Regions from separate parts of the Streptococcus sp. HMSC073D05 genome, predicted to be linked through region 2. Evidence: predicted binding sites of a transcription regulator. Region 2 holds the regulator's gene; the other holds the start of a gene.

Region 1 (13,822 bases), 180 kb from region 2:
TTTGCGATCTCTAGACCCTTTTTCTCCTCACCTTTAATCTCGATATCTAAGAAGAATAGGTGGTGAGCGCCTCTCTCTGTGATAGCATCTAACAACTGGCTTGATTTCCCAAACACTTCTGGCGCTTTGCACTGCAGGGATTTTTGACGGATGAGATCCTGCAAGACCGCTTCAATACGCGATTGTTGGATCCATTCATCTTCTAACACAAAAATCTTCAACAAAGTCCTCACTCCTTTCCTCGATGAATATGTTCTATTTTACCATAAATAATGCCTGCTGAGCCACTCTTTCAAGTAGGCTCCAAGGGCATTCTATCTTTTTCACCTTAACAAGAAAAAAACTCTCCCGGAGGAATCCGGAAGAGCTTGCGCAAGGGGAATTTGAAAAATATTTTTTAATATGAAAAAGGTCGATAAAATCTATGCTATGTTCAAACTCTCATTTTACTAACAGCGATATTACGATCAAGTTTTATTGTCAATAGACATGTATGTGGGAAGTTCTCCCCTTGCAACAATGTAGACCTGTGATCTACTCTTAATAGTATACACTAGAATTATTACAAAATCAGTTAATTTGTATTGCAATTTGTTGGCAAATATTCCTCTGCCTGAAAACACTGCAAACGCTTGATTTTCAAGCATCTACACAAGTCCTCTTTAACTAGTATTTATCATTTCTGTTACAAAATTTAAAATAAAAATATTATTCCATGGCAAAAGGAGCCAGTAAGCATCACAACTTATAACAAGAAAAAGGGGCTGGGAAAAAAGTCCTGGCCTCTCAATTGTTTTTGGACTGTCGAGCAAGACGCAGTGGTTGAGTGGGATATACTACGCTGATTTCATCAGCTTTTACAGCCTTACTCAACTGTGCGGAGGTGGGACGACGAAATCGAATTCTAACGAATTACCGATTTATGTCCCACTCTCTTTGAGCTAGTAAGACGATTAGCCAGACCGCACAATAGCGGCTGGCGTCAAATGATGAGAGTCATAGCCTCAATCATTTGTAGCGGTTACGACGCGAAAAAGGGAGGAACGATACTTTCCTCCCTTTGAGCTAGTAAGACACTTCGGCAAGGCACCATGGTGCTTGCCATAACAATAAATGCACCTGATAAATTAACCAAGGGGTTACGACGTGAAAAGGGAGGAACGATATTTTCCTCCCTTTGAGCTAGTAAGATGATTAGGTAGGCCGCAACATAGCGGCTACCGTCCAATGATTCGGTGCTTTAGCACCAATCATTGGTATCAGGTTACATCATCCCACCCATCATGCTTGGATCCATTCCTGGTCCTGCTGGGGCTGCTGGTTCTGGTTTGTTGGCTACGACTGCTTCAGTTGTTAAAATGAGGCTAGCAACAGAAGCTGCGTTTTGAAGGGCTGAACGACTGACTTTAACAGGGTCGATGATCCCTGCATCAATCATATTCACCCATTCACCTGTTGCAGCATTGAAGCCTGTTCCGACTTCGGCATTTTTCAAGCGATCAATCACAATAGATCCTTCGTAACCGGCATTGTGGGCAATTTGGCGCACCGGTTCTTCCAAAGCACGAAGAACGATATTGCGTCCGGTCGCTTCATCTCCTTCTAATTCAAGGGCTGCGACCGCAGAGATGACATTGACAAGGGCTGTACCACCTCCGGCAACGATCCCTTCTTCAACGGCTGCGCGAGTCGCATTAAGGGCATCTTCGATACGAAGTTTCATTTCTTTCAATTCTGTTTCTGTTGCAGCACCGACCTTGATTACGGCAACACCACCAGACAATTTAGCCAAACGTTCTTGTAATTTTTCACGGTCAAACTCAGAGGTTGTGGTTTCGATTTGTGACTTGATAACAGCGACACGGTTAGCGATCGCTTCTGGGTTACCAGAACCTTCGACAATGACAGTACTGTCTTTATCGACTGAAACTTTAGCTGCTTGACCAAGTGCTTCAATGGTTGCATCTTTCAATTCCAAACCAAGATCGTCTGTAATGACTGTACCACCTGTCAAGATGGCAATGTCTTCTAACATGGCTTTGCGGCGATCTCCAAATCCTGGTGCCTTGACAGCTACGACATTAAAGGTACCGCGGATCTTGTTCAAGACAAGTGTTGGAAGAGCTTCGCCATCGACATCATCAGCGATGATCAAGAGTGGACGGTTGCTTTGAAGAATGCTTTCCAACAATGGCAAGATTTCTTGGATATTTGAAATCTTCTTGTCAGTGATCAAAATGTATGGATTTTCAAGGTCTGCTACCATTTTTTCATTATCAGTGACCATGTATTGTGAAAGGTAACCACGGTCAAACTGCATTCCTTCAACGACTTCCAGTTCTGTCTCCATTCCACGAGATTCTTCAATGGTGATAACCCCATCTTTGCCAACTTTTTCCATGGCTTCAGAGATGTACTCACCAACTTTTTCAGAACGAGAAGACACAGCAGCTACTTGAGCAATCGCTTCCTTGCTCGATACTGGGATCGCATTGTTTTTCAAAGCTTCTACTGCTGTTGCAACAGCGGTCTCAATCCCACGACGTATGCCAATTGGGTTAGCACCTGCAGTGACGTTTTTGATCCCTTCACGGACGATGGCTTGAGTCAAAACCGTTGCGGTCGTTGTACCGTCACCTGCGATATCATTGGTCTTAGAAGCCACTTCTGACACCAATTTAGCACCCATATTTTCAAAATGGTCTTCCAATTCGATTTCTTTTGCGATGGTCACCCCGTCATTTGTGATCAAGGGTGAACCAAATGATTTTTCAAGAACCACATTGCGACCTTTAGGGCCCAACGTAACTTTCACTGTATCTGCTAAGACATCGACACCACGGACCATTGCAGAACGTGCATCAGATGAAAATTTAATATCTTTTGCCATTTCTCTTACCTCTTTCTTCTCTTACTCTACAATTGCAAGAATGTTCGCTGTTCCAACGATGGTGTAGGTTTCTTCCCCATCTTTCACTTCAATTCCTGCATGGCTTTCAACCAAAACGTGATCTCCTGCTTTTACAGCTGGGGCGATGAGTTCGCCACTTAGGGTACGCACACCTTCACCAACGGCCACTACTTCAGCTGTTTTTGTATCAGCCTTGCTCGCACCGGCGAGGACAAAACCTCCAACAGTCTGTTCTTTTTCTTCTACTTTTAAGACCACACGGTCTCCTAATGGTTTTAACATGTTCATTCCTCCATACGTGTTTTTAGCACTCTCTATACGTAAGTGCTAACTTATGTTTCTATTGTATCACTTGGTCAGAAATAGTCAAGAAAAAAACACCTCAAAAATAGATGAGATGTTTCTAAAATATCAATTTAAAATTGTCAATTTTTGATTGAAATCGTCGATCACTTTTTGAAGATTGATCCGCCCGCGGTAGATGCCATATCCAAAAACAATCATGCCTAAAATTCCAACCAAGGCTAGTAAAATCCCGAGGATCAAGAGTGGGAGGAAACTTTTGTGAAAGAGATAGATCAATACCACACCAATACTGGCAATGATAAAGAGTAAGCTGAACCAACGACCAAGGTTTTCAAGCATGTGGCGTTGGTACTTGATTTCTGTTTCATATCCATTGACAAGTTCTTGTTTTGTAACCATGGGATTCCTCCTGATAAAAATTGAGAATGAAGTGCAAGTAAAGGAGGTCAATTCACTTCATTCTCAAAAACTCCTACTAGCAAATTCGTTTTTTCTTTTCCTTAGTATTTAAGATGTGGGTCGAAGATACCAAGGGCAACACCGATCAAAGCAACTACAACGAGAAGTAACATAACTTTGTTTGGTGAAATTTTTTTCTTAGACATCAACCACCAGCAAAGGGTGATGAAGGCTGCTGTCAAGAGACCTGGATAAACACCATCGATCTTTTCTTGGATGTTCAAGAAGACTTTTCCTTCAGAATTCTTGAATTGAAGGGCTGTTGTAACAGATACCCAAGTAGCTGCTACGGCACCGATAACCATACCACCGACAACGCTGATCGCTTTACGAAGAGCTTGTCCTTTTGGTCCTACAAGGAATTCAACGGCTTTATCCCCTAATTGGTAACCTTTGAAGAAGGCAAAGCGCATACCAAAGTAGACTAAGAGGTTCCATACGACGATGTAGAAGAGGGCACCAGCGACGTTACCACCTTTAGAAAGGCCAAGGGCAATCCCCAAGAGAACTGGAATCAAGGTACCAACGACCAATGAGTCACCAATACCAGCGATTGGTCCCATCAAACCGGCACGCATACCGTTGATGGTTTCGCCATCCACTGCATCTCCGTTTGCACGCGCTTCTTCCAAACCAGCTGTGATCCCTACAACAAGAGATCCAAGTTGTGGTTCAGTGTTGAAGAAGGCCGTATAGGTTTGCATAGCATCCTTTTGTTCTTCTTTTGTGTCATACATTTCTTCTACGATTGGAAGCATAGAAGTCAAGTACCCGAAGGTTTGCATATGTTCTTGAGAGAAACAAGTCAAATGACCATAATACCAATGATGGAATGCTTTTGCTAATGTTTTCTTTGAAATTTTCTTTCTATCAGCCATTTTAAATATCCTCCTCATCATCGTCTTGGTCCACCACTCCGGCTGGAGCAGCTTTCATCGATTTGATCACTTCAAGTTCATAGTAGATTACTGCAAAGATTAATGAAACAACGGCACTGGATACCAAGTTCAATCCGAGAGATTTCGCCAAGGTAAATCCAACAAAGAATGGAATGAAGTCAGTTGCTTCTGTAACAATTTGTTTCAACAAGATGGCAATACCGACACATGGGAGAAGAGCACCGACTGTAAAGAGGGCTTTCATCCAGTAACCATCCATAGGAAGGTATTGTTTCATCAAATCAACCATGTTTTCACCGTATTTGGTGATAATCATTGTTGGAAGGAAAGAGAAGAGGAAATGAGAGATCCAAGGGTAAACCCAGTCAACTGCGTAGAGTTTTTTGAAGTTTCCTTCTTCAACGGCTTTCCAACCAATGTGTTGCCATACCAAGTTCATAGTAGCGGTACCGTAGAAAAGAACTGTACCGATTGTCCCAACGGCTGCACCGATTGGAGCTGCAGCTGCGGCGATTCCTGCTTCATCTGTGATGTTATTGGCATGCACAAACAAGATAGCAAGAGGAACACCGATGTAAGAGATGGCACGCACATCGGCAGATACGGTACCACCAGGTGTTACCAAGGCGATATAAACGACTTGAAGGGCAACCCCGACCATAATACCGGTTGTCACATCTCCAAGAATTAAACCTGAAATCAACCCACCGATCAAAGGACGACCGAGTGTATAGTTCCCGATACTGGAACCCCCCATACCAGGCATTGAAGACAAGCTGGCGAAAATACCAAGCAAGATTGCTTGAATCCATGAAATTGTCATAACAAACGCTCCTTTTGTTTGTAAATTTATTTACCTAACAGATAGGACTGTTAGTTTTAAAAACCAAATTTTGATTTGAAATCATCCCAATACCCGATGGAAACATCTGGCAACAATTGGAATTTCACCTTGTAGCCTGCTGCTTGAATAGCTTGGAAGGCTTCTGCTTCTTCCTGAGTGATGGATTGGTTATTTCCCAATTTTACAGCTCCAGGACGATCATTTGCAGGGCCTACGATGATTTCTTTAACATCACCTGGGACAAACCCTTGGTCGACCAAAATTTCCTTCATATCGATTGGATTTTTGGTGATCAAGAAGTAACGACTATCTGATTCTGTTACTTTTGCTGATTTTTCTTTAAAGGCTTCCTTTGTCCATACAAAGGTTTTCTTGTCTGATGCGCCTTTGTAAGCTTGAATCAAAACCTTGTTTGATGCTGCTGCATCGTTTACGGCAATCAAACCATCACATGGTTTTTCCTTTGCCCAGCGTGTGACTGTCTGACCGTGAATCATGCGGTCATCAATCCGTACAAATGTTACTACCATAAGGTACCTCCCTATTAAATATCGTCATCATCTTCTTCAGCACCAGTGGCTGAAACTTCAAAAGGCTGTAGTGCAGATCGTGCTTCTGATAAGATGGTGGCTGACAAATCGTCTCCATCCAACACATCCTTCATCACAACTGCCGTCAAAGCCATGGTGAGGTTCATCCCACCAAGGATCAAGGCTCCATCGAGCTTTCCAGCTTCTTCTAGAACCGTGGCTGCAGTGGTTAATGGACTACCACCTACGATATCTGCCAAGACCAAAACAGAATCATCAGCTGTCAATCCTGAAATGCTCTCTCTGAAATCAACTGCGAAGTCATCGACCGATTTTCCTTCTTTGAGTCCAACTGCGATGACCTGATCCATCTTATCACCAGCAAACATGGCTAGTGATGTTTTTAGACCTTCTGCCAGTCCACCATGACTGACCAAAACGAGGTATTTCATTTTTCTACGCCTCCTTTATTTGACTCTATTGTAGATTATTTGAAAGCGGTTTTACATTGTCAAATGTCACATTCCTAATATGACATTTAGCAATAAAAAAATGACATCTGTCACTTGACAAAATGCCATCTTATTTTACTCTAAACTCCTACCTGTAGACTACTTTCAATCTCCCTCTGAATTTGAGGCAAACGGTTCTCGACATCCTGATCGCGCAATGCATTGCCAATCAAGTAGTCTAGCTTTTCTAACACCTCTTTTGAGACATTTTTCGGACTACTTTCAACAGCTTGTTCCATGATGCGGTTCAAGGTCTGATTGGTCAAGGAATCTGTTCCAAAATCATCCACCTGCAGAAGGTCTTTACTAGAGCGACTCTTGACGACCTGTGGCATGACAGAGATCCCTTGGGATTGGGCAAAGAGGGTTTGTTGAATGTCTGGATCCTCTGTTAAGAGTTGCATCAATTCCCAAGCCAACTTGGAATGAGAACTTCGAGCCGACATAGCAAAAGAAGTCGTCGTGACCAAGGTTGCCTTGGTCGTTTTTGACTTAGCAGGCATTGGAATACAGGTCCAGGTAAAGTTTGAATATTTAGAAACGTGGTAGGGATAAGGTTTATAGGTCCGATATTGAGCCAAGGTCATGGGATAGAAGGCGACTTTCCCCTGGTCAAAATCTTTAGAGCTCACCTTGTAATTTTTATTTAGATCTTCCAATTTTTGCAGAAAAGTCAAAGACTCTTTCACTTCTGGAGCTGTCAGCTTGAGCATGCCTCCTTGGAAAAGATGACCTCCATTTGCCGCCAAGGCTTCTTTCCAGGTGTATTCTGTACTCCCAAATTGGTCCAGTTGCCCATCCCCATTGGTATCTTTGGTTAGTTTCTTGCAAATCGTATAGAACTCTTCAAGGGTCCAACCTTCTTTGGGAACCGCGATGCCTTCTTTATCCAAGAGATCTTTATTGACACACATCAAAATCGGATTGCTTTCATAAGGTAAGGCATAGGTTTGCCCCTGATAGACACCCGATTCAAAGGCAACGGGATAAAAGGCAGCTTGATCTTTTCGATCCATATAGCCGTTTAACTTTTCTAGCACCCCTCGCGCTGCTAATAAGGAAAGATCTTGCTCAGAGACCATAAACACATCTGGCGTCTTTCCTGAGACAATCTTTTCGGAGAGCCAGTCAGAATAATCCGACTGAGGAATCCCATTTTCATACTCTACACGAACGTGGGGATGGGATTTTTCAAATTTTTGAATCGCACGATCCAAGGCATGGGAACGTTGACTGGTCGGCACATCCCAGCTAGAGCCTGCATAAACGCCGATATGGAGGACGGTCGGTTGCTGTTTCCACCAATAGAAACCCGCGCTCGCACAGAGCATAACAAGGAGGCCGATCCCCCAACAAAGATGCTTTCGCTTCAATTTCATTCTGTATTTCCTTTAGAAAAGTCACGTCTCGTCACTCCTGTTTGAACTGACCAGATCGCTAATTGCGTTCGATCTCGTAGGTTTAATTTCGCCAAAATCGTTGATAAGTAGTTGCGCACAGTTCCTTCTGACAAGAAGAGTTTGGCCGCAATTTCTTTATTGGACTCCCCATAGCCGACTTCTTGGATAATGCGCCATTCCGTCGTGCTCAAATCCTTGACATTGTCCTCATCTACAGCAATAGAGAAGTTGGTTTTGGCCATTTGTGAGAAAATTTGAAAGACTTTACTAGCGATATTCGGGTTGATCATTGCTCCGCCTTGATACACCACCTTAATCGCTTCATAGAGTTCCTCTGTCGAGGCTCCCTTTAAAAGATAACCTGAAGCACCATACTTGAGTGCACTATAGATAAATTCATCATCGTCAAAGGTCGTTAAAATAATAATTTTGATATCCGGATAGTGCTCTTTGACTTCTTTTGTCGCCAAAACCCCATCCATGCCTGGCATCCGAATATCCATTAAGATCAGGTCAGGATGTGTCTGTGGAATGCTAGACAAGACGTGATTCCCATCTTCCACTGTGGCCACCACTTCGATATCGGGGTGGGCTGACAAAATAATTTTCAGAGATTCTCGAATCAAGGCCTGGTCATCTGCCACCATTACTTTTATCACCATCTCTATCTCCCTTCTTTATATTTTGGTAAACTGATGCGCGTGAAAAATCCATCGCGGCTTTCAAATTGAAGCTGTCCTCCTAGGATGGAAATACGCTCCATCATCTGCTTGAGCCCATAGCCATAGGTCAAGGTTTCAAATCCAACCCCATTGTCCTGCAACTCGATCAGATAATCTTCTTCATTCTCAAAAAAATGAAGGGTCATCCGGCTGGCATGACCGTGGCGAACCGCATTGGTCATAGACTCTTGGATCACACGAAAGATCGTATCTTCAATCATGACGTCCATATCGACATCGACCCATTCATAGTGTAAATCAACCTGCAAGTTAGAAAGCGTCTGGTACTCGCGGATCATCTTTTCTAAAGCATCTTTGAGGGTTCGTCCCTCAAGGGCACCTGGACGGAGGCGGTTGAGAGAGCCTCTCACATCTTGAATCCCTTCCCGGACAACTTCTGATACGCTTTTTACCTGCTCTTTTGCCCGATTGGGATCGATATCAATCAAGACTCCGACAGCATCTAAGCCTGCCGAGATCCCTGTTAGCGCATGCCCCAAGGTATCGTGAATCTCCCGAGCAATCCGCTTGCGCTCCCGATCTTCTGCAATCTTCTCAGACAAGGCCATATAGTTGTTCAATTCCGTATTGACCTTCGAAACCATGGCCAGCTCTTCTTCCACTTCGTGGTTTTCCGCAAGAACATTCATAATATAGAACAAAAGCGAAATAATGAAGAGCACCATATTCAAGGCATAGAGGGAATTCTTCAAGAAAAAGGCCAGAATCCGAATGGAGGCAGGATAAAAATGAATATAGACATCCAGAGAAGGTATCGGAAAGAAAAGCGAAAAGACGTCTGAATTGGTCACAAGAAGCATCAAGAAACTCACTAGGATAAACGCAAACCAATACTTGCGGTCTCGCTTGGTATTCAACTCTTTGGAACCATAGAAGATATCCGCAAAAACCAAGAGAATCAGCCCGTTATAAGCTACATTTTGGACCCACATCAAGAGCAACATCAGGAGGATCTCCAGAATGTTCCACTTATCAAAAATGGACCATCGACTCGTTTGAGACCGATAACGACTCATGGAAATCAAGGCAATCCCAGCAAATAAGAGTGCAGACAACCAAAAAGTTGTAGAGGGCGCAAAAGGAATGCGCTCTAAGCGTTCTACTAATAGGGAAGCTTGTCGTTGAGCAATGATATAATTGGTTGCTTGAAGATAGATGATACTGTTGAGCATCACAGCGATAAAATTCACGACCATCAGAATGGCCAAACTGTATCTCACACCTCTAAATTTTCTCATTACTGCCACCCATTCACATCAAATTGATCGATGTTTTCCTTTGTCATCATCTGAACCGGAATGGTTATTTCTTTTTGGTAGCTCTTCCCATCAGCCATATCTTGGATGACCTCCATCACGCGGTCTCCCATCTTCAACGGAGACTGGGCAACGGTTCCTACGACATCATCTGTCGAGTGTAGCAAGGCTTTCATATCTGGTGAGCCATCAATCCCATAGATCGCAATGGGATGGGTGATCCCTTGCTCCTTGATCGCTGCTAAAGCTCCTATAGCTGAACGGTCATTCAAGGAGACTAGAGTATCGACATTCCCCCCTGACTGCAAGAACTTACGGACAGCTGGCATAGCGATCTCCGTCTGACCCTTGGTTTCTAGTTCCGAGATAATCTCATATGACCCATATCCTTTGATGGTATCCTTAAATCCCTGAATCCGCGTATCTGCTGAAACAGTCCCCTTATGCTCCAAGAGAAGGATCCGAGCATTTGAAGAGCGTTTCATCAACTCTTTCGCAATCAAGACTCCTGCTTGGTAGTTGTCGGAGACAATGCTGGCATCCGGCTTAAAATGCTTGAGCTGGGTATCAACTGCAATGATCTTAATTCCTTGTTTTCTAGCTTTTTTAAGAGCCCTTAAAATGGGCTGACTATCCCCTTTAACCGGATTAATCACAATCACATTTACTTTTTGGGCGCAAAAATCATCGATCTGCTGGCTCTGCCTTTTTTCGTCCAATTCTGGATCTCGGACATAAACAAGAGCCCCTTTCTCATCGGCAATTCGACTAATTTCCGAATGAATACTTTTATAGAACTCATTGTTCATGGTCATATAGGTAACACCGATCTTGGTCTGATCCTGGATGCTACTGGTTTGACAAACGGCATAGATCCACAAGAGGATGCAGGCCACCGGAATCACCAGTAGAACCCGTTTTATCAGCCATTTCAACCGTTCTTTTCTCTCTTCTTTTCCTTTCAAGCTCCGTTCCTTTTCTGAATTTTTTGAATATATATTACTTTATTTTACTACTTTTTCAAAAAAAGTGCTTGTTTTTATTGTACAGATGGATTTATTTGATTCATTTTAAAAAGAGTCGTTCTCGAATAAAATCCCTCATAAGTATCAAAAAAGCTGGTCTATAAACGAACCAGCTTTCTTTTTTACTTCTAAAAGGGAAGATCTTCCTCTTCTAAGATAATATCGGCCAAATCTCCTGTTCCACCATTTTCACGCATAGCCCGCTGAGCCCGGCTCTCTAGCAATTGAAAACTTTGGCAGAGGACCTCTGTCACATACTGCATGATGCCATTTTTCTCGTAGCGGCGCGTCCGAATCTCTCCATCCAAAGAGATCAAACTCCCTTTGCTGGCATAACTAGCCATGGTTTCAGCCAATTTCCCCCAGACAACGACATTGACAAAATCAGTCTCTCGCTCCCCGTTTTGATCCTTGTAGCGACGATTGACCGCAACGGTCACTCGGGCAACGGATTTGTCTGTGCTGGTTTTATGCAATTCTGGGGCCGCCACCAGGCGACCGATTAAAATAACTTTATTATACATCATTTACCTCCTATCTATTTATTCGAAAAAATTTCAAAAAATGGGGGTGACAAACCAAAATCAAAAAAATCTAGGATTCAAAACATCCTAGATTCTTCTCTTTATTCATGCCAGTGACGAGCAGGATCAAAAGGTGTCCCTGCTACTTCTGCGTCATCCAATTCAATAATGCCTCGTTTTTGAGGAGCATTTGGCAAGTGCAATTCACGCGGACTGCACATCATGCCATAGCTTTTTTCTCCACGAAGGGCACCTGGGAAAATCAAGCTACCATCCGGCATCATGGCACCTGGAAGAGCGACAATGGTCTTTAGACCCACCCGCGCATTTGGAGCTCCAGCTACGATCTGAACCGTCTTATCTGGTCCAACTGCTACCTGGCAGATATTCAAGTGGTCACTATCTGGATGGGCCACCATTTCAAGGATTTCTCCAACCACAAATTTTGGTTCCCGATCGTTGACCAAACGTTCTGCGAAGCCTTCTCTTTCCAATTCTTGGTTCAAACGAGCTACTTGCTCATCTGTCAAAAAGACTTGGCCCTTGCCTTCGATGGCGAAGAAAGATGAGGCATCAAAGATATTCCAGGCAACGGTTTCTTGCTTGTCCTCACGGTAAACGCGAGCCACTTTTCCTTTTCTCTCCACCGCGAGCTTTGCTTCTCCACTATTTTTCAAGGTCAGCATCAAGACATCGCCGACTTGTTCTTTGTTGTATGTTACAATCATGTTTTTCTCCTATTTTAATCCTGCTAAGAATGCTGTAATCTGCGCTTTGGTTTTCCGATCCCGATTGACAAACCGACCGATTTCCTTATCCTTTTCCAGAACCACCAAACTTGGGATCCCATAAACATCCCAGACTTTCGCCAGATCCATATAGGCATCGCGGTCAATCAAGATAAAGGTAAATTCGGGATTTTCAGCCTCAATCTCCGGCAAAAAAGGTTTGAGGTAACGGCAATCCCCACACCAATCTGCTGAAAAGACAAACACTTTCTTGCCATCTTGCTCTACGTATGAAGCAATTTCTTCTAGAGAATTTGGTGTAATCATAATTTTTCCTCTTCGTAATGCAAGAGACCATCCTCATAGACAAAGCGGTAATGGCGCTCATCTTCAAAAATGACACCACCTACTAAGCGCTCTTCACTAGACTCGTAGAGTTCCACATACAGGGTCGCAATCCTTCCCATGGCTTCCATTTGCTCCCGTACTTCTGCTACCAATTCTTCTTGGGTACGAAGACGCTTTTGATCTTTGGCAATTTTATAAACACCGGCCGCAAGGGCTCCTGCACTTGCTACAGCCAGACTAGACAAAATAATTTTTTTAGCTTTCATAGTGCCTATTGTAACACAAAATAAGCAGAGGGACAACGGTCTAGGCTAGATCTCTCCCTCCGCTTTTAGAGACTGATTTCCATAATAACGCTACCATCCTTGTAGAAAAAGTGATAAAATAACATCAGAAAGAAGGTAACCTATGACTGATTTATTTTCTAAAATCAAAGAAGTAACTGAAATCCCTGCTATCTCAGGTCATGAAGCCCCTGTACGGGATTATTTGCGCCAACAATTGACCCCTCATGTGGACGAAATCGTGACAGATGGTCTCGGTGGGATCTTTGGGGTCAAACACTCAACAGCAGCCGATGCTCCTCGTATCTTAGTAGCTGCCCACATGGATGAAGTTGGGTTCATGATCAGCGAAATCAAAGCTGATGGGACTTTACGTGTTGTCCCAATCGGAGGTTGGAATCCGATGGTCGTCAGCAGCCAACGCTTCAAACTCTTTACACGTGACGGACGTGAATACCCTGCTATTTCAGGATCTGTTCCTCCTCATTTGACACGTGGAACAGGTGGACCAACCGTACCTGCCATTAGCGACATCGTCTTTGATGCAGGCTTTAGCTCTAAAGCCGAAGCTGAAAGCTATGGGGTCCGTCCTGGAGATACCTTGGTCCCAGATAGCTCTGCGATTCTTACTGCTAATGGTAAAAACGTCATCTCAAAAGCATGGGATAACCGCTACGGTGTCTTGATGGTCAGCGAATTGGCCAAGAGCCTTTCTGGACAAGCCTTAAACAACGAACTCTATGTAGGGGCCAACGTTCAAGAAGAAGTGGGACTTCGTGGAGCCCACACCTCAACCACTAAATTTGATCCTGAAATCTTCCTTGCTGTAGACTGTTCGCCAGCAGCTGATGTCTTTGGAGACCAAGGTGCGATTGGGGAAGGAACACTGCTTCGCTTCTACGATCCAGGTCACATCATGCTACCAAATATGAAAGATTTCTTGCTCACTACTGCTGAAGAAGCGGGCATCAAATTCCAATACTATTGTGCCAAAGGTGGTACCGATGCAGGTGCAGCACACTTGAAGAATGGTGGAGTCCCATCAACCACCAT
Region 2 (17,391 bases):
CGCTGCTCCTAATTCGTGGAGCTTGCGTGCTGCCTCCTTCATATCGTCGAGCGATTGAATCTTGCTTTGGGTCAAGATCTCAGCTTCTGGTAAGTTTGGCGTAATGATAGTCACATAAGGGAAGAACTTGATCAATTCGTCTCGAAGAGCTGAAACTTCCACATCATGGCTTTCCTTGCAGACCAAGACAGGATCTAGTACCACTGGGATCTCCGCATGGGCTTTGACATAGTCCAAGGCCAAGTCTGCCACTTCAACATCTGGCAAAAGACCGAGTTTAATAGCAGAAAAAGGAACATCCTTGAGAGAGTTGAGCTGTTGAGCAAAGGTCGTCGGATCCACCGGAATCACTTCAAAACCGTTCTCCGTCATAGCGGTCAAACAAGTCACCGCTACAAAACCATGCTGTTTGTTGGTTGTATAGGTTGCAAGGTCTGCATGAAGACCTCCTCCACTAAAAATATCATTTCCTGAAATAGCTAGAATCAATTCATTACTCATAACGGATCTCCTTTAAATATAAGCCATTTGGCGCTGCTGTAGGACCTGCAAGATTGCGGTCCTTCTTTTCCAAAATCAGATCGATCTGCTCGATCGGCATCCGATCATTTCCAATCTTCAACAAAGTTCCCACCATATTACGGATTTGCTTGTAGAGAAAGCCATTGCCCGAAAAGGTAAAGACAAGGCGATGATGTTCTGCATCCTCAACCAAGCGAGCCTCTGTAATCGTACGAACCTTATCTTCCACACTGGTTCCCGAAGCGGTGAAACCGGTGAAATCATGGGTTCCCTCCAACTTTTGGATGGCTACTTGCATCTTTTCCACATCCAAAGGATAAGGATAGTGGGTGGCATAGTGGCGCATCATGGGGTTCTTGGGACGACCATAATCCACGATAAATTCATAGGTTTTGCTGTGCTTCTTATAGCGTGAGTGAAAGTCATCTGCTACTTGCTCTACTCGGATGAAATCAATATCCTCTGGGGTTTGGGTATCGAGGGCAAAGCGGAGCTTTTCCTCGTCCCGCGCTTGGGGGAGATCAAAATGAATCACCTGCCCAAGAGCATGGACACCTGAATCCGTTCGCCCCGCTCCATGAACGGTAACAGGGGTTCCTTGATTGAGACGCGTCAAGGTCTTTTCGATTTCTTCCTGCACACTACGGGCATGCGGTTGGCGTTGAAACCCTGCAAACAAGGTCCCGTCATATGAAATGGTTGCTTTGTATCGTGTCATGGTTCTATTTTAGCAAGATATAGAAGGGGTTACAAGAGTGAAAAAACCAAACTGTCCGGGTACAGTTTTGCAAGCACAAAAAGAGGCTGGACAAAAGTCCTGGCCTCTCAATTGTTTTTGGATTGTCGAGCAAGACGCAGTGGTTGAGCGGGATATACTACGCTGATTTCATCAGCTTTTACAGCCCTACTCAACTGTGCGGAGGTGGGACAACGAAATCGAATTCTAACGAATTACCGATTTCTGTCCCACTCTCCTAACTTCGACCTGTTACAAATCTACTAGGTCTCAGTCTCTTTTTTTATTTTTCAAGTCCATTCCTGCCGCTCCTAAGATCGCTCCTAGTAAAGCGAGCCCAAGAGCAGATTCCACTCCTGTTTCTGGGAGTTGCTTGTTAGAGTTTCCTGTTTCTGAACGAACCTCTTTTTCCACAGCTACTGGAATTGGCGTTGGGGTATTTGCTGGTGCTACTGGTTGATCCTTCGAGATCACTTGAGGTGTTGAAGGATCTGGAACCATTTTGTTCACAAGCACGTCTGACTTCACTGGTGCTTCTACTGAAGGGCTTGTTGGGATCACAATTTCTTTGGTACCGACTTCAACAATTTCTGCAACTGGCTCTGTTGCTACTTCTGTAGCGATCACTTTTCGACTTTGATCAAGTGCCGAAACCTCTACATACTCAAGACCTTGCCCTTTAACCCCAGCCTGGATCACTCTGCGTTCTCCTTTAGCGAGATCTGGATTGGTCCGTTCCACAAGGTCAAAATCAAGTTCTTTCTCCACGATGTCAAGACTTGGTTTGTCTTCCACTAGGGCTTTGACGTCATTTTCAGCCAAGCTACCTACTTGCGTGATTGGCTTGAGCCCCGTAAGGGCTTGAGTCAGAGCAGCCACTTCTTGATCCACCTGATCTTGATGAGCACGGCTCACATTCCAATTCAAGCTATCTAAGACTTTCGCAAGTGCTGCGCGAGATTCTGGTGTGTAAATGGCTAGATCTGTTGGCACCGTAGCAACTGCTTTTCTAAGAGCAGTGAAGTCTGCCTTGAAATAGTCCTTGTTGTGGTTGGCAAAAGCTTCCATAACCTGGAAGACTTCTTCTTCCTTGTATTCATTGGCCGGCTCATCAGCCCAAATTCCCAACATACTTCCGGATGTCGGTAATTTGACATCAGGGTACTTGGTTGAAGCTAACTGTTCAAATGGAACAGTTTCTGTATTTTGGATAGCTTTTTCGAGCGGATAACTTTGATCACCTTTGTGGCCCAAAACATAGTACCAGTCTCCGTTGGTGTTAAGGAATTTATACCCCTTATCTGCCAAATACTGTGGAGATGCGAGGTTATAGCCCCACCATCCCTTAGACCAATATGAAATCAAGACGTCCTTGTCAAAGGCGACATCATCTTCATCTCCATAATAGAAGCCATCGTTAAAGGCCATTGGCTGCAAGCCTTTTTCACGCGCCATGGCTGCAAGACTATTGGAATACTCCGCAAATTTACCATAGAGGTCATACCACTTGAGGTAATACCAACCTTGCGCACTGGTAGCGTCATTGGCATATTCATCTGTTCCGTAGTTAAAGATCTTAGACTTGTCTTTGAAGTAGTCCATGTACTTGCCAATCAAGGCTTTGGTAAAGTTGACTGCTGCTTCATTGGTCAAATCCATGGTTGTTTTTGAAACCGTATCAAAGCTGGCTTGTGGATTTTCAATGCCCAATTTTTCCATGACCACCAACAAAGCATCCATGTGTCCAGGACTATTGACTGCCGCAATCAAGCCGATTCCTTTCGCAGTCGCATAAGCATGGAGTTCATCCATTTCCGCTTGGGTCAAGGCTTGACCATTTGGATCATCGTAATAGGCCTTGGTGCCTTCTAAAATGGCCTTTTTCACATCATCACTGGCATAGGTTTTGCCATTGGCTTCCACCGTCATATCATCGAGGACGAAGCGCATACCATCGTTTCCGACAAGGAGGTGCAAGTCAGAATAACCCAACTCACTGGCCTTATCTACGATCCGTTTCAATTGATCCAGTGAGAAGTATTTGCGGCCTGCATCGATCGAGATGACCTTCTTCATGGCAAGTTTTTCTTCCGCTTCTTTTGCTGCAACTTCTTTCGCGTAGCTTTCCGTATACACCAAAGCATCTTGAGCTGCTTTGAGATTGTCGATCAAAGTTTTGGCCTCTGCTCGAGTCGTGTCTGTTCCTGCCCCTTCTAATGCTTTTTTAGCTGCCGTAAAGGCTACTAGAGATTCCGGTGTATAGTGATCCAAATCAGTTGGAGCTTCTGAAAGAGCTTTTCCGACGACTTCAGGATCTGCAACAAAGTAGTCCGCATTCTTGTCCGCGAAGGCATGCATGAGCTTAAAGAGAAGGTCTTTTTTGTAGGTTGCGGATGGCGTATCTGCCCAAGCAGCTACCATGCCACCGATGAAAGGTACCTTAGCCCCATCATTTTTTTGAACCACATCAATCGCTGACTTGGAAATTCCTTCGAGACCTTGATCGAGGTTGTACCAACCAGATCCAGCCTTGTCCCGTCCAAGCACATAATACCAAGCATCATTGGTATTAAGAATCTGATGACCTAGTTCAGACAAGAGTTTTGAAGAAGCGACATCATAGCCGTTCCAGCCACCTGTCCAGTAGGAGACAATGATATCCTTGTCAAAAGTGCCATAGGAAGTATCACCATTGTAGTAGATTCCGTCATTAAAGGCCATTGGTTTCATCTTGTGTTTTTTCACAATAGCTGCTAGATCATTGGCGTATTGAATGAATTTTTCATAGCCTTTTTCTGGATAGCCTTCACCTGGCCAATGCTTGCTGGCTTGGAGAACCTGCCAACCATGGGCATCTGTAGCATCGTTGGCATATTCATCCAAACCGATATTGAAAATATCTGCCTTGCCGCTGAAATAAGCCGCATACTTGTCTACCAAAGCCTTGGTAAAGTCTAAGGCTTTTTGGTTGTCCAAATCAACTGTCCGGGCTGATTTTTTAGTGCCAAAGTAATTAAAGTGAGGGTTTTCGATCCCCAATTGTTCCATGGCTGTCAGAATCGCATCCATGTGACCTGGACTATTAATGGTTGGGATGACACCTACTTTCTTCGATTTGGCGTAGGCTAAAATATCATCCATTTGAGCCTGGGTCAAGGCTGTCCCGTTCGGATCATCGTAATAAGCCTTCGTCCCTTTTTCAACCGCATCTGTCACGGCTTGGCTAGAATAAGAAGTATCTCCCACTTTCAAAGACATGTCATCCAGCACAAAGCGCAAACCATCATTTCCAACTAGAAGATGCAAGTCTGTATAACCCGTCTTACTTGCTTCATCAATGATTTCCTTGATTTGGTCTGGTGAGAAGTACTTGCGACCGGCATCAATCGATACAATCTTTTTCTTGGCTAATTTTTCTTCCTGATCAGGATCTTTAGTAGGTGTTTCCGTCGCTGCTGTCGCTGGTTGAGCTGCCACATCCGACTCTGCGACAGAACTTGCTTCTTCGCGAATCAAACGGTCAAGATCTGATACCCGCAATTCACGATCAGGCAGTGTCGGTTGACTTTGATCGACGATTGGGGCAGGAGCCGTTGGTTTTTCTACTGTTGGCTGAGAAGCTTCCTCATTAAGAGAAATCGTTGACTCACCCTCGCTTGGCTGCGTTGGAACTGTCGTTGAAGGACTGTCTGTAACGCTCGACGTATCGGCCGCTACAACATGAGCACCAGCAAAAAATCCTATGAGCACCGAAGCAGCTCCTACTGCATACTTGCGAATCGCATAACGTGGTTGATGTGATTTCATCAGGACCTCCTAAATCGTCTTTGTAATCGTTTTCTTAAATTTACCACGATATCTTAATAAATTCAATGAGGCTTCTCATTATTCTTTAATTAGGAGAGGAAGTTCTTGGATTCGATCCAAAATAAAACGAGCCCCTTACTCAAAAGGAAACTCGTTCATTCTTATAAATCATCTAAAGCATCTTTGACCTTGTCAAAGAACCCTTTTTTCTTTGGGTTGACCTTCAAATCACTTGCTTCCGCAAAGGCTTGAAGGGCTTCTTTTTGCTTGTCATTTAAACCAGTTGGGGTGACGACATTGACAGATACATATTGATCTCCCATCGCACCACCACGTAAGCTTGGAGCCCCTTTCCCACGGAGGCGGAATTTCTTACCGGTTTGGGTTCCTTCAGGAATGACCAAATCGACATCTCCGTGAACAGTTGGCACATGGACCGTATCTCCAAGAGCTGCTTGGACAAAGTTCAAGTCTAACTTGTAGTATATGGTTGAGCCATCTCGTTCGAAGCGATCGCTCGGCTCAACATTGACAACGACATACAAGTCACCATAAGGTCCACCGTTAAAGCCAGCTTCTCCTTGACCAGCTAAGCGGATTTGTTGACCCGTTTCAACTCCGGCAGGAATCTTGACATTCACGCTATGAGCTTGTTTTTCATGACCTGTTCCACGACAAGTCGTACATGGATCTTTGATTTCTTGACCACGACCATGACAGACATCACAGGTCACTTGACGGCGCATCATACCAAGAGGGGTCTGCGTATCCACATTGATGACTCCAGAACCATGACAGCGTCCACAGGTCACCGGACTAGTCCCTGGCTTAGCCCCAGAACCATGGCAGGTATGACAGCTAGCTTCCCGATGGTACTTGACTTCTTTTTCTGCACCAAAAATCGCTTCTTCAAACTTGAGATTGACGCGGTATTGGAGGTCATCCCCTTGACGAGGTGCATTTGGATTACGACTTGCACCACCACCAAAGAAGCTAGAGAAGATGTCTTCAAAGCCACCAAAACCAGCACCATCAAAGCCACCAAAACCACCTGCTCCGCCACCGAAGCCACCATTGGCACCCGCAGCACCATATTGGTCATAAGCAGCCCGTTTTTGTTCGTCACTCAAAATCTCATAAGCTTCTTGAACTTCCTTGTACTTTTCCTCAGCACCAGGCTCCTTGTTGATATCTGGGTGATATTTTTTAGATAATTTCCGATAGGCTTTCTTGATCTCATCCTGAGATGCATTCTTTGAAACGCCCAAACGGTCATAAAATTCAGTATTGTTCATACAAGATACTAAGAGCGAACAGAAAGCGACTGAAATTTAGGAAACCGACAAGAAATCCTGATTTCTTAGGCGGTTTATCTAATTTCCAAGCTTTCCGCTCGGGTTCAATTCCCCGAACACTCTTTGTTCCTTTCTATAATTTTCATGTAATCTTTAGAGGCTGTTTTCTATACTTCGCTTCACTTGATCAAACTCTTGGTCTGATAGAGTAAATATCAAATCCTCTTCTGAGTAGTCGTTTCGTTCTTTAAAATAGTTGTCCGTATTAGCTGCCAAGCCTAAACTTAGAATCACTCTTCTTGCATACTCTTGATGGGCAAAACCGATAGCCGTAATGATCTGTTTATCTTGCACAACCAGTTTGGGCTGGAAATTCTCACGTGGAAGAAATTCAAAATAATCAAAGAAGTTTTGCCAAATTCCACCTGTAAATTTCGTGGCCTTCAACAGACCTGCTTTCGCTAATAAAAGAGGCGCTGAAGAAATGGCTGCAATTAGGATATCTTGCTCACCAAGGTCCCTCAAGAACGAAATCAATTTCTCATCCTGTAGGGCAGGTCCTATGTTGACCATTCCTGGCAAAATCACGCAAGAATACTCTTCAATACGGATTTGATCTAGTGTTTTCGTTGGTTGACAGGGTAAGCCATCCTCAGAGACCACCATCGAATGATCTGAAGCAGCATAATCAATCGTAACATTAAAAGACAGAGCTAAAGTACTCGTTAAAGCAGTTATCTCATAAAGAGAAAAATTAGGATAAATGATACAAAGTACTTTTTTCATAAGCAACATCCTCTATTTTACCGAAAAACAGAGGCTGGGTTGCAACCTCTGGATTTCTTTTTATACTTACTAGTTTAAGTTTTAAAAATCAAACTAGTAATGCTGAATTGAGCACGCCCTAACCTCTTGGTGAAAAAGATAAATCTTTCTAGAAACTAAAGTTTCTGCGTCAGATTTCCTATTTTCACTGTGAGGTTTTAACGGACTTTGCATCTTATTTTTCTGTAAACTCTCCGTCTACGACGTCGTCGCCTGCGTTGCCTGTTGCTTGTGCGCCTTCTGCTCCTGCTTGTGCTTGTTGCGCTGCTGCAGCTTGTTCGTAAAGCTTAACAGCCAATGCTTGTGCTTTTTCGTTCAAGGCTTCAAGTTTCGCTTTCATTTCTTCAAGGTTACCTGATTCTTGAGCTTTCTTAAGATCATCAAGTCCTGCTTGAGCTGCGTCACGTTCTGCATCAAAGCCTTTGCCTTCAGTTTCTTTGATGGTTTTTTCAGTCGCAAAGATAGCTTGGTCTACTTCGTTACGAAGGTCAACTTCTTCTTTACGTTTCTTATCTGCTTCAGCGTTTGCTTCTGCATCTTTCATCATGCGGTCGATTTCTTCGTCTGTCAAACCTGAGTTTGATTGGATAACAATTGTTTGTTCTTTTTGAGTTCCAAGATCTTTCGCTTTAACAGATACGATACCGTTCTTGTCGATGTCAAATGTTACTTCAATTTGTGGGATACCACGAGGTGCAGCTGGGATATCAGTCAATTGGAAGCGTCCAAGAGTCTTGTTATCTGCTGCCATTGGGCGTTCCCCTTGAAGAACGTGGATATCAACGGCTGGTTGGTTATCTGCTGCAGTTGAGAAGACTTGTGATTTAGATGTTGGAATGGTTGTGTTGCGGTCGATCAATTTTGTGAAGACTCCACCCATTGTTTCGATACCAAGTGACAATGGCGTTACGTCAAGAAGGACAACGTCTTTCACGTCACCAGTGATCACACCACCTTGGATCGCAGCACCCATAGCCACAACTTCGTCAGGGTTCACTGATTTGTTTGGTTCTTTACCAGTTTCAGCTTTAACAGCTTCTACAACGGCAGGAATACGAGTCGAACCACCGACAAGGATGACTTCGTCGATATCTGACAAGCTCAAACCTGCATCTGAAAGGGCTTGACGAACTGGAGTTTTTGTACGTTCTACAAGATCACGAGTCAAATCGTCGAATTTCGCACGAGTCAAAGTCATTTCCAAGTGAAGAGGTCCAGCAGCTCCTGCAGTGATGAACGGCAAGCTGATTTGAGTTGAAGTCACACCAGAAAGGTCTTTCTTCGCTTTTTCAGCTGCGTCTTTCAAACGTTGAAGCGCCATCTTGTCTGTTGACAAGTCGATACCATTTTCTTTCTTGAATTCTTCAACCATGTAGTCGATGATTTTTTGGTCAAAGTCGTCACCACCGAGTTTATTATCCCCTGCAGTCGCCAATACATCAAAGACACCATCACCCAATTCAAGGATAGATACGTCGAATGTACCACCACCAAGGTCGAATACCAAGATTTTTTCTTCTTTATCAGTCTTATCCAAACCGTAAGCAAGAGCTGCTGCTGTTGGTTCGTTGACGATACGTTCTACTTCAAGACCAGCGATTTTACCAGCGTCTTTAGTTGCTTGACGTTGTGCATCGTTGAAGTAAGCCGGAACTGTGATAACAGCTTTGGTTACTTTTTCACCAAGGTAGTCTTCCGCGTAACCTTTCAAGTATTGAAGAATCATCGCTGAGATTTCTTGTGGAGTGTATTCTTTCCCGTTAGCAGAAACTTTTTCAGAAGTTCCCATCTTAGACTTGATAGAGATCACTGTATCTGGGTTTGTTACTGCTTGACGTTTTGCAGCGTCACCAACGATGATTTCACCGTTTTTAAAAGACACTACAGATGGAGTTGTACGGTTTCCTTCTGGGTTTGCGATAATTTTTGATTCAGTTCCTTCAAGAACTGCTACTGCTGAGTTTGTTGTACCTAAGTCAATACCGATAATTTTGCTCATTATTTTTTCCTCTTTTTTAATTTAATTTTCCTTTTGATACTCTTCTTAAGTGGCGGCGCCGTCAGAGTTTGACTTCGTCAATCTCTTTGACTAAACTTTGAGCCTAGAGTCTCAAAGTTTGCGCATATAGCGCCACGGCGAAGAGCATCGCCTTTGGTTCGCTTCGCTCACTATTGGCAAAGCCGAACCAATGTTAATCTTTCTTTCATAGTTTAGTGTCGTTTCGGACAAGACAGCCTAGTTATAAACCACTACCATGGCTGGGCGAAGGATGCGGTCATGGAGTTTGTAGCCTTTTTGGAAGACTTGTGCGATGGTGTCTGCTGGATGTTCATCATCTGCAGGTAAGGTTTGGATGGCCATGTGGTAGTTATGGTCAAAGGCTCCGTCCGCTGGAATTTCTTCGATTCCTTCTTCTTTCAGGGCATGTACCAAACTTTCTTGGACCATTTCCAAGCCCTTCTTCACATCATCTGTCAACCCTTCTACGGCAAGGGCACGTTCGAGGTTGTCCAGTGATGGTAAGATCGCTTTTGCCAAATCTTGGCTACGGTATTTTTGTAATTGTTGACGTTCTTCATTGGCACGGCGCTGAATGTTTTGCATTTCTGCATGAGCACGAAGGTATTTATTTTCAAATTCTTCGGCACGCGCTTGTGCTTCTTCTAACTCAGAAGGTTGGTTGCTTTCCTCTACAACTTCTTCAGCTGTTTGGGCAACTTCCTCTTCTTTCACGTCTTCTTTTTTGATATCTTCTGTCAAGGCATACACCCCTTTCATTTGATCTTAATTTACTTCATAATGGTTGCTGTTGAGGTAACGGTAGTAATCCGTCAACTTCATAACCAGTACCCGTCCGATGACATTGACCAGGCTAATCACACGCCTGTAGTCCATCTCTACGGGACCGATCACATGCATGAGGGCCATCCCACGATAAGGAACCAGGAACTTGTGACTAATCACCGTCACATTTTTCAAGGCCTTCTCTTGGGAGTCTGCAACTAGGATCTGGGTCATTTGGTCTTCTGGCATCCCCCCTCGCAACTCCAAGGCTACATGTTGGGGATTATCTAAGAACTGATAGGTCTGAAGATCGGCGTAGGTTAATGATGAAACCTTTCCTTCTACAAAGACCAGTTCTTGAAACAGTTGCGAGAAGACGTAATCAAAGAGATCCAGCACATTGTCTGTCGTCTTGAAATAGCGCTGTACAATCTGTGGAATCTCCGTCCGCAAGCGGTAGTGGATATCCAAGACCGTATTTCCAATGAAGCGTTCTTGAACCAGCTGGTGGAAAATTTCCAAGTCACTGGTTAAGAAATTCTTTGGTATGGCAAACTGGACGGTGACAGGCTTTGATTCATCCAAGGTCAGAACCGCCAAGGCATCGTGGTTGGATAATGGAACAATCTCAAAACCAGTCAAGCGCTGACGTGTCGGTTCAACATCCTGAATCACTGCAGTGTAACCCGTCATCTGGGCTAGTAACTTGGCCGTAGCATCCAAGATATCGTCTAACTTAAATGCTTCGAAATCAAAGGCCTTCACCACCTGGTAGACATCTTGCTCATCAATCAACTCTAGATCCAGCGAGTTCTGAACAAAATATTGAAAACCAGCTCGGCTAGGCATGCGGCCACTCGAAGTGTGGGCCTTTTCTAGTAAGCCTTGCTTTTCGAGGGCAGCCATGTCGTTTCGGATGGTCGCACTACTGGATTGAATGACATCTTGTAGCGCTTTTGAACCGACTGGTTCGTGGGTCTTGGTAAAGATATCGACAACAAGATTAAGAATCTCATTTTGACGTTCTGTAACCATGACCTCACCTCTCTTTCATTTTTAGCACTCTAAACACTCAAGTGCTAAACCATGATTCTATTATACACCCATCCAAAAGAAAGTCAAGAGAAAAAACCAAAAAATTAGCACTCTTTTTCAAAGAGTGCTAAAAATCATTCTTAAGACCTAGAGAAGTGAATCTCCTCCTATTTACCAGCTTTTTTCAATAGCTGAATATATTCTTCCAATACTAGCTGATGGTTGGCCATATACTGAGCATTTTCTACGCCAACATAACGGAAATGCCAATTCTCAAAATTCACACCCGTGATGTTGCTCTTCCCATCTGGGTAGCGAAGGACAAAGCCATATTGCGGTGCGATGGCAGCCAACTGCATGCCCAACTCATCACTTTGACCCGCTTCGACACTCATATCAATCGCAAGCCCCGTCTGGTGTTCACTCGCACCAGGGACCTGTACCTGGGTCTGCACCTGCTTTTCAGCTTCTTCGTGCGAAAGACCACTAGCCTCTAGTTGCACAACACGCTCATTATAGAGCTCTGTTTGCTCGGCCACACTTCGATAGCCTGATATCAAGGTTTCTTCTGGGGCAATTTTTCGAGCCGCTTCTAAAAATTGACGAGTTGGTTCTACAATCCGACTATCCACTTTGATAGCATCCACATCTGTCAATTGTGGGTTCAGCTCAGGCTTCACATTGTCACGATTAACCAAGATCAACTGCCAGTCTTTTGTCGAAACGGCTGGTAAATCTGATTTTTCTTTCTTTTTCTTAGAAGAAGAGGGAGTCGTTACAGCTGTTTTTTTAGCCTTCCAAAACTGAAGCCCTGAAAACAAGCTTGGCTTCGCTAAGTAAGCACCAATTCCCGATCCAAGGACCACAAGAAGAAAGAAACTCAATAGGTAAGGCCACCATTTCTTACGTTTTTTTCTTGCGCGTCTATACTTATTCGTCATGGCCACCCTCTAGAAGTTTTGCTCCAACCTTACGATAGGACAGATCCCCAATCTTTTCAATACTGAAAGCACCATCTTCATAAGCCAAAACCGTCACGCTTCCGTTGTCCAAGACCAATTCTTCGACCGCTTTTGGATCGATGAGATAAATCAAGGTCGTAATGGTCATGCCGTGGCTGACCACAATAGCATTGCCGCCGCCAGCTGCTTCTACCTCTTTTGCGATGGCTTCAAAACCTTCTTTGATCCGACTACTCAAGGCTCCCCAGGATTCAGCCCATCCCGTGGTATCCACTTCGACGATTCCTTCTGCTAACTCCATTAGGCTCAACTGATGGAAATCATCGACCTTAAAGACACGAGGTAAGACCCCCATAAAGAGATCACCATCATAAGCACCGTCAAAACTACCAAAACACCACTCGCGGATCCGTTTGTCATAACGATAAGGGATTTTTCCTGTCAGACCAAGTTCTTGAAGAATAATTCCCATGGTTTGAATGGTGCGTCCAGAATCACTCGAAACAGCCTCTTCAAAAGAAAGCCCAGCTTCCTTGAGACCAAGTCCTAATTCTCGAATTCCACGCTCTCCTGCTTCTGTCAGCGGAGTGTCTGACCAGCCCTGTGCCCGCCCAATGGTATTAAACATGGTTTTTCCATGACGAGCAATATATAATCTGGTTTTTGTCATTGTATTACCTCCGTATGTATCTCTTTCATTATATCATTTTTTGCAAAAAGAAAGTAGGAAAGCTCTTACAAGTTTTGAGAAAAAGAAAAGGCCATGACCAAAGGGTCAGCCTTTCATTATGGACTAGGATTCTTGCAAGCTTTCACCGACCTCACGGTAACTGCTATCTCCAATCCCCTTAACCGTCAATTTTCCATCTTCATATTCTACAAGAGTAACACTACCATTTGAAAGAGGCAGATTGAGATTTGGTTTTCCTTCGACCAAGCAGACTAAGGTCTGAATGGTCCAACTATGGCTGACCACCAAGGCATTGCCTCCACCATTTTCTTCTACTTCTTTGGCGATGGCTTCAAAACCTTCTAGGATTCGGCTTTTCAAGACTTCCCAAGGTTCAGCCCAATTTGCTGTGTCCACTTGGCAAATGCCATTGGCCAAGTCTTCCAAGGTCAAGGTCTTATAATCCTCCACATCCAGCACGCGCGGCACGACACCATGAAAGAGCTCCCCTCCATAGGCACCATCAAAACTTCCAAAACACCATTCGCGGATCCGTTTGTCAAAGCGATAAGGAATCTGGTCTTTCAAGCCCAATTCATCGAGAATGATCCCCATAGTCTGAATGGCACGGCCTGAATCACTGGAATAAGCTCGAGTAAACTCCAAACCGGACTCACGCAAGCCGATTCCTAGAGCTTGAATCCCTCGTTCTCCTTCTGCTGTCAAGGGTGTATCGGACCAGCCTTGAGCACGGCCAATGGTATTAAACATGGTTCTCCCATGACGAATCACAAATAATCTTGTTTTAGCCATCTTGTCTCCTTTTGCAAGAAAAAAGTCTGGAGCTTCATCATCACAGACTTTTCTATTTTCTACTATTATACTAGATTTCTCTTAGTTTTTAAAGCTATGAACCGGAGCTGGAATTTGACCACCACGGGCAATGAAATCAGCTGACGAAGCCTTGTTGACCTTCATTACCGGAGCAGACCCAAGAAGTCCACCAAGCTCTAACATATCGCCTTCCTTGCCATAAGGAATGATCCGAACGGCTGTTGTCTTTTGGTTAATGACCCCGATAGCTGCTTCATCGGCGATCATGGCCGCAATGGTTGTATCTGGAGTATCAGCTGGGATAGCAATCATATCCAGACCAACCGAGCAGATGGCTGTCATGGCTTCCAATTTTTCCAGGTTGATATGACCGGATTGGACCGCCGCAATCATCCCTTCATCTTCTGAGACCGGAATGAAAGCACCTGACAACCCACCGACTTGGTTACAAGCCATGATGCCACCTTTTTTCACTTGGTCATTGAGAAGAGCTAGGGCTGCTGTTGTCCCGTGGGTTCCTACCACTTCAAGCCCCATCGCTTCAAGGACACGGGCTACAGAGTCCCCAATAGCTGGTGTTGGAGCAAGGGACAAGTCAACAATTCCAAACTCAACACCGAGACGTTCACTAGCCATTTGACCAACTAATTGTCCGACACGGGTGATTTTGAAAGCTGTCTTCTTGACCGTTTCAGCCAATACATCAAAGCTAGCGCCTGGAACTTTTTCGATCGCCCGTTGGACGACACCAGGTCCTGAAACCCCAACGTTGATGACGACATCCGCTTCACCGACACCATGGAAGGCTCCCGCCATAAAGGGATTATCTTCTACTGCATTAGCAAAGACCACGAGCTTACCAGGCCCCATTGGATCTGCTTGGGATGCTTCTTTAATGATACGACCCATATCTCGGACAGCTGTCATATTGATCCCTGTCTTGGTCGATCCAATATTGACTGAAGAGCAGACAAAATCCGTCTCTGCAAGGGCGCGAGGAATAGAATTAATGAGGATTTCATCCCCCTTTTGGTAGCCTTTTTGAACCAGAGCTGAGAAGCCACCGATAAAGTTGACCCCAACTTCTTTGGCCGCACGATCTAGTGCCTTGGCAAAGGGTACATAATCTGTCGCATCTGTTGCAGCTCCGATAATAGAAATCGGAGTGACTGAAACCCGTTTATTCACAATTGGAATGCCAAGTTCTGCCGCGATCTCATCCCCCACAGCTACCAAGTCTTTGGCCTTTGTCACAATCTTATGGTAGACTTTTTCTGCTGCCTTTTCGATATCCGGATCAATACAATCTAGAAGCGAAATCCCCATGGTGATAGTCCGAACATCGAAGTTCTGCTCCTCAATCATGGCAATGGTTTCTGTTACCTGTTTAATGTCCATATATTTTCAACCCCTATCTTACAAATTGTGCATGGCATCAAAAATCGCTGCGCTTTGGATATTGATTTTTACATGAAGAGACTGACCGAATTCTTCCAACTCTGAACGGAGCTGGGTGAAATCTTTTTTCTCATCTGACGATACGACCGCCATCATGGTAAAGTATTCATCCAATACAGTTTGAGAGATATCATCGATATTGAGTCCTAATTCTGCCACTTTCGTTGCAACACCCGCTACGATTCCTTTTTGGTCTTTTCCAACGACTGTAATAATTGCTTTCATTTCACTGCTCCATTCTATCTATTTGCTTCCATTGTAGCACAATCCCCTTAAAATCGCCGTTCTCAACTGTGCGGAGGTGGGACAACGAAATCGAATTCTAACGAATTACCGATTTCTGTCCCACTCTCTCTAATTTGACGATTCAGTTTCATCCTTTAGGATCTCTTTCTTCACGCGCACCGTACTCTCATACTCAACCCCAGCTAGACGATCAAACGGAAAGCGACGATTGAGCAAGACGATAGCAAGAGTGAGAATCAGGTACAATAAAAGCATAAAGAAGAGCAATAAAATCATGGACAGGGTTAAGAGGGAATTGTCCGTCAAATCGCTATTCAAGAGCGAAATCAAATAGAACAACCCTTGAGGAATCAGATAGAAATAACCTACTACCAGGATTCCCCTCCAGATGGTGCGAAGCCATTTTTGCTTGTCAAAATGCAAGCGGAATTTCAACAAAGCCATTCCCAAGGTTTTGCCACGCCACAAAGGAATCAAGGCAAAATAGACAACCAAAACCGCTACATAAGGAATCGTCTCTAAACGCTCGATTACCGCGTAAAGCAAGGATAGCATCACAAAGTCGATCAAGAAGGCAAGACCTATCCGGAAACCAGATACTCTGGTTCCTACTCGGAAAGAATGCTCGTCAATTTCGTCTCTTGTCGGCAATAACCAAACCAGGAACCAACCGAGAAAATAGCCTACTCCACCACCAGTGGTATTTTGAATAATATCATCGACATCTGCTAGGCGGTAAGGACCCGGATACAGAAAATAGAGACCTGATAACTGGGTCAGTTCCAAAAAGAGACTAAAGAGGGCTGTTAGGAGAATCGTTTTCTTAAAACCACACTTGAAATAATAGCGTAGATACATCCCAAAAGGAATCAACATCAGGACATTAAAGGCAGGCACATAAAAAGTTGGATGCTTAAGGGCTTGAATCCAAGTACCAGTCTGCGCTAAATCAAAGGGGCTCTCCTTGAAAAAATCCACCACAAAAGCAAAGGGATGGAGATTGACCATTTCCGAGTAGCTAGTATGAATCTTACTTGGATCCGGCAGAGGCAAAATCACCAGCAGATAGACCGTCATCAAGTAAAGCATAAAAGAATAGAAAATCAGCACCCGCAATTTATTGACCGAACCATATTTTCGATAATTCAAAATCATGTAGGGCAAGGTCAGCAAAAATGCAAAAAAAGGAAAGAGCTGAACAGCTGTTTTGATTGTAGAGATATACCCCATTGTGTCTCCTTTTTTCGTTATAAAATCACCCTTTGCACAATGACAAAAGGTGATTTCTTCATTGATATAGAATATTATACGGCGCGGTAGAGGAAGAGTCAAGGAAGTACGATGAAAACCATACTGAGGAGCTGTCTTAATAGTTAGCTCCTTCCCTTCAAGTCTTTACTTCCAATAAAGACCAATAGATAACTCACAATCCCTGAAAGATGCAATAGTGTTGAGATCCATCCGGTGATTGCTGGTAAGAGCATGAGGCCAGATAGAAAAATTAAGAATAGATAAAACAGTTTTACGGTGCGTGAAAATTCTTTCCACACGTTTGGCAGGAGCATGACTCCTCCGGTCACAAAGGCGTATCCTACAGCAGAGATTCCTGTTGCCTGAATGTCCTGCCCCTGGGTTAAGAGGTGAAAAACAATGGAAGAGAGGACTATCGCCGTCACAAAAACGATCAAAACTTGTCTGGAGCCTCTTTTTCTTTCTAGCAGTCCTCCGAAGGGAAGGATCATGAGTCCATTTAACAACAAATGGACCCATAAAAACCAGATAGGTGCTCCTTTACTACCGTGCATCAGGGTCCCACTGACATATTGCCAACCATACACCGGCTTTGAATGAAAAGCCAATAGGTCATACATAGTTTCCCCATAAAAGGAAGTCAATAGGCCGAGCGATAAACAGATTAGAGCTAAAGTACTGATAACAGGGTAGGTTGTAAGGATTCTTTTCATATTTATCTTCTCTTTTTCAAAAAACAGCGTTACGATGTCTCCATTCACGACCATTATACCATTTATTTCATTGGAGACAGAAAAGTTTTTGCTTCTTTCGTTTCAACTCTTTGATCGAAAAACTAAATGTCCTGACTGACTGGTCGCTCATCATTCGCAATCGGATCAGGAGGCAATCCTGTATTTAGAATACCGTAGCAAAAATTTGACTTTCCATTTTAAAAAGAATATACTCATTCTAATCTGAGACGA

The links. The regulator HrcA, encoded in region 2, represses chaperone genes, less so after heat shock. The targets are predictions, from matches to a motif close to TTAGCACTCNNNNNNNNNGAGTGCTAA.
Region 1: a site for HrcA is predicted at 3,216-3,242, ahead of groES (co-chaperone GroES). Genes of this name have one in related genera too.

The regions. Positions count from the first base shown of each region.
Region 1 covers NZ_KV807483.1:59,579-73,400, reverse strand. Annotated here, with positions in the region: gene HMPREF2832_RS01640 (response regulator transcription factor) at 1-224, opposite strand, end outside; gene groL (chaperonin GroEL) at 1,265-2,890, opposite strand; gene groES (co-chaperone GroES) at 2,912-3,193, opposite strand; gene HMPREF2832_RS01620 (hypothetical protein) at 3,323-3,616, opposite strand; gene HMPREF2832_RS01615 (PTS system mannose/fructose/sorbose family transporter subunit IID) at 3,718-4,572, opposite strand; gene HMPREF2832_RS01610 (PTS mannose/fructose/sorbose/N-acetylgalactosamine transporter subunit IIC) at 4,556-5,398, opposite strand; gene HMPREF2832_RS01605 (PTS sugar transporter subunit IIB) at 5,455-5,949, opposite strand; gene HMPREF2832_RS01600 (PTS sugar transporter subunit IIA) at 5,964-6,401, opposite strand; gene HMPREF2832_RS01595 (ABC transporter substrate-binding protein) at 6,542-7,840, opposite strand; gene HMPREF2832_RS01590 (response regulator transcription factor) at 7,837-8,520, opposite strand; gene HMPREF2832_RS01585 (sensor histidine kinase) at 8,526-9,842, opposite strand; gene HMPREF2832_RS01580 (substrate-binding domain-containing protein) at 9,842-10,825, opposite strand; gene HMPREF2832_RS01575 (single-stranded DNA-binding protein) at 11,014-11,409, opposite strand; gene ytpR (YtpR family tRNA-binding protein) at 11,511-12,137, opposite strand; gene HMPREF2832_RS01565 (thioredoxin family protein) at 12,147-12,464, opposite strand; gene HMPREF2832_RS01560 (DUF4651 domain-containing protein) at 12,461-12,751, opposite strand; gene pepA (glutamyl aminopeptidase) at 12,894-13,822, shown strand, end outside.
Region 2 covers NZ_KV807483.1:241,964-259,354, reverse strand. Annotated here, with positions in the region: gene HMPREF2832_RS02405 (bifunctional hydroxymethylpyrimidine kinase/phosphomethylpyrimidine kinase) at 1-501, opposite strand, end outside; gene truA (tRNA pseudouridine(38-40) synthase TruA) at 494-1,240, opposite strand; gene HMPREF2832_RS02395 (family 20 glycosylhydrolase) at 1,529-5,065, opposite strand; gene dnaJ (molecular chaperone DnaJ) at 5,227-6,360, opposite strand; gene HMPREF2832_RS02385 (DJ-1/PfpI family protein) at 6,514-7,146, opposite strand; gene dnaK (molecular chaperone DnaK) at 7,361-9,184, opposite strand; gene grpE (nucleotide exchange factor GrpE) at 9,422-9,946, opposite strand; gene hrcA (heat-inducible transcriptional repressor HrcA) at 9,971-11,005, opposite strand; gene HMPREF2832_RS02365 (M15 family metallopeptidase) at 11,173-11,946, opposite strand; gene HMPREF2832_RS02360 (histidine phosphatase family protein) at 11,936-12,637, opposite strand; gene HMPREF2832_RS02355 (histidine phosphatase family protein) at 12,761-13,450, opposite strand; gene HMPREF2832_RS02350 (PFL family protein) at 13,532-14,869, opposite strand; gene HMPREF2832_RS02345 (ACT domain-containing protein) at 14,888-15,154, opposite strand; gene HMPREF2832_RS02340 (VanZ family protein) at 15,284-16,405, opposite strand; gene HMPREF2832_RS02335 (rhomboid family intramembrane serine protease) at 16,549-17,139, opposite strand.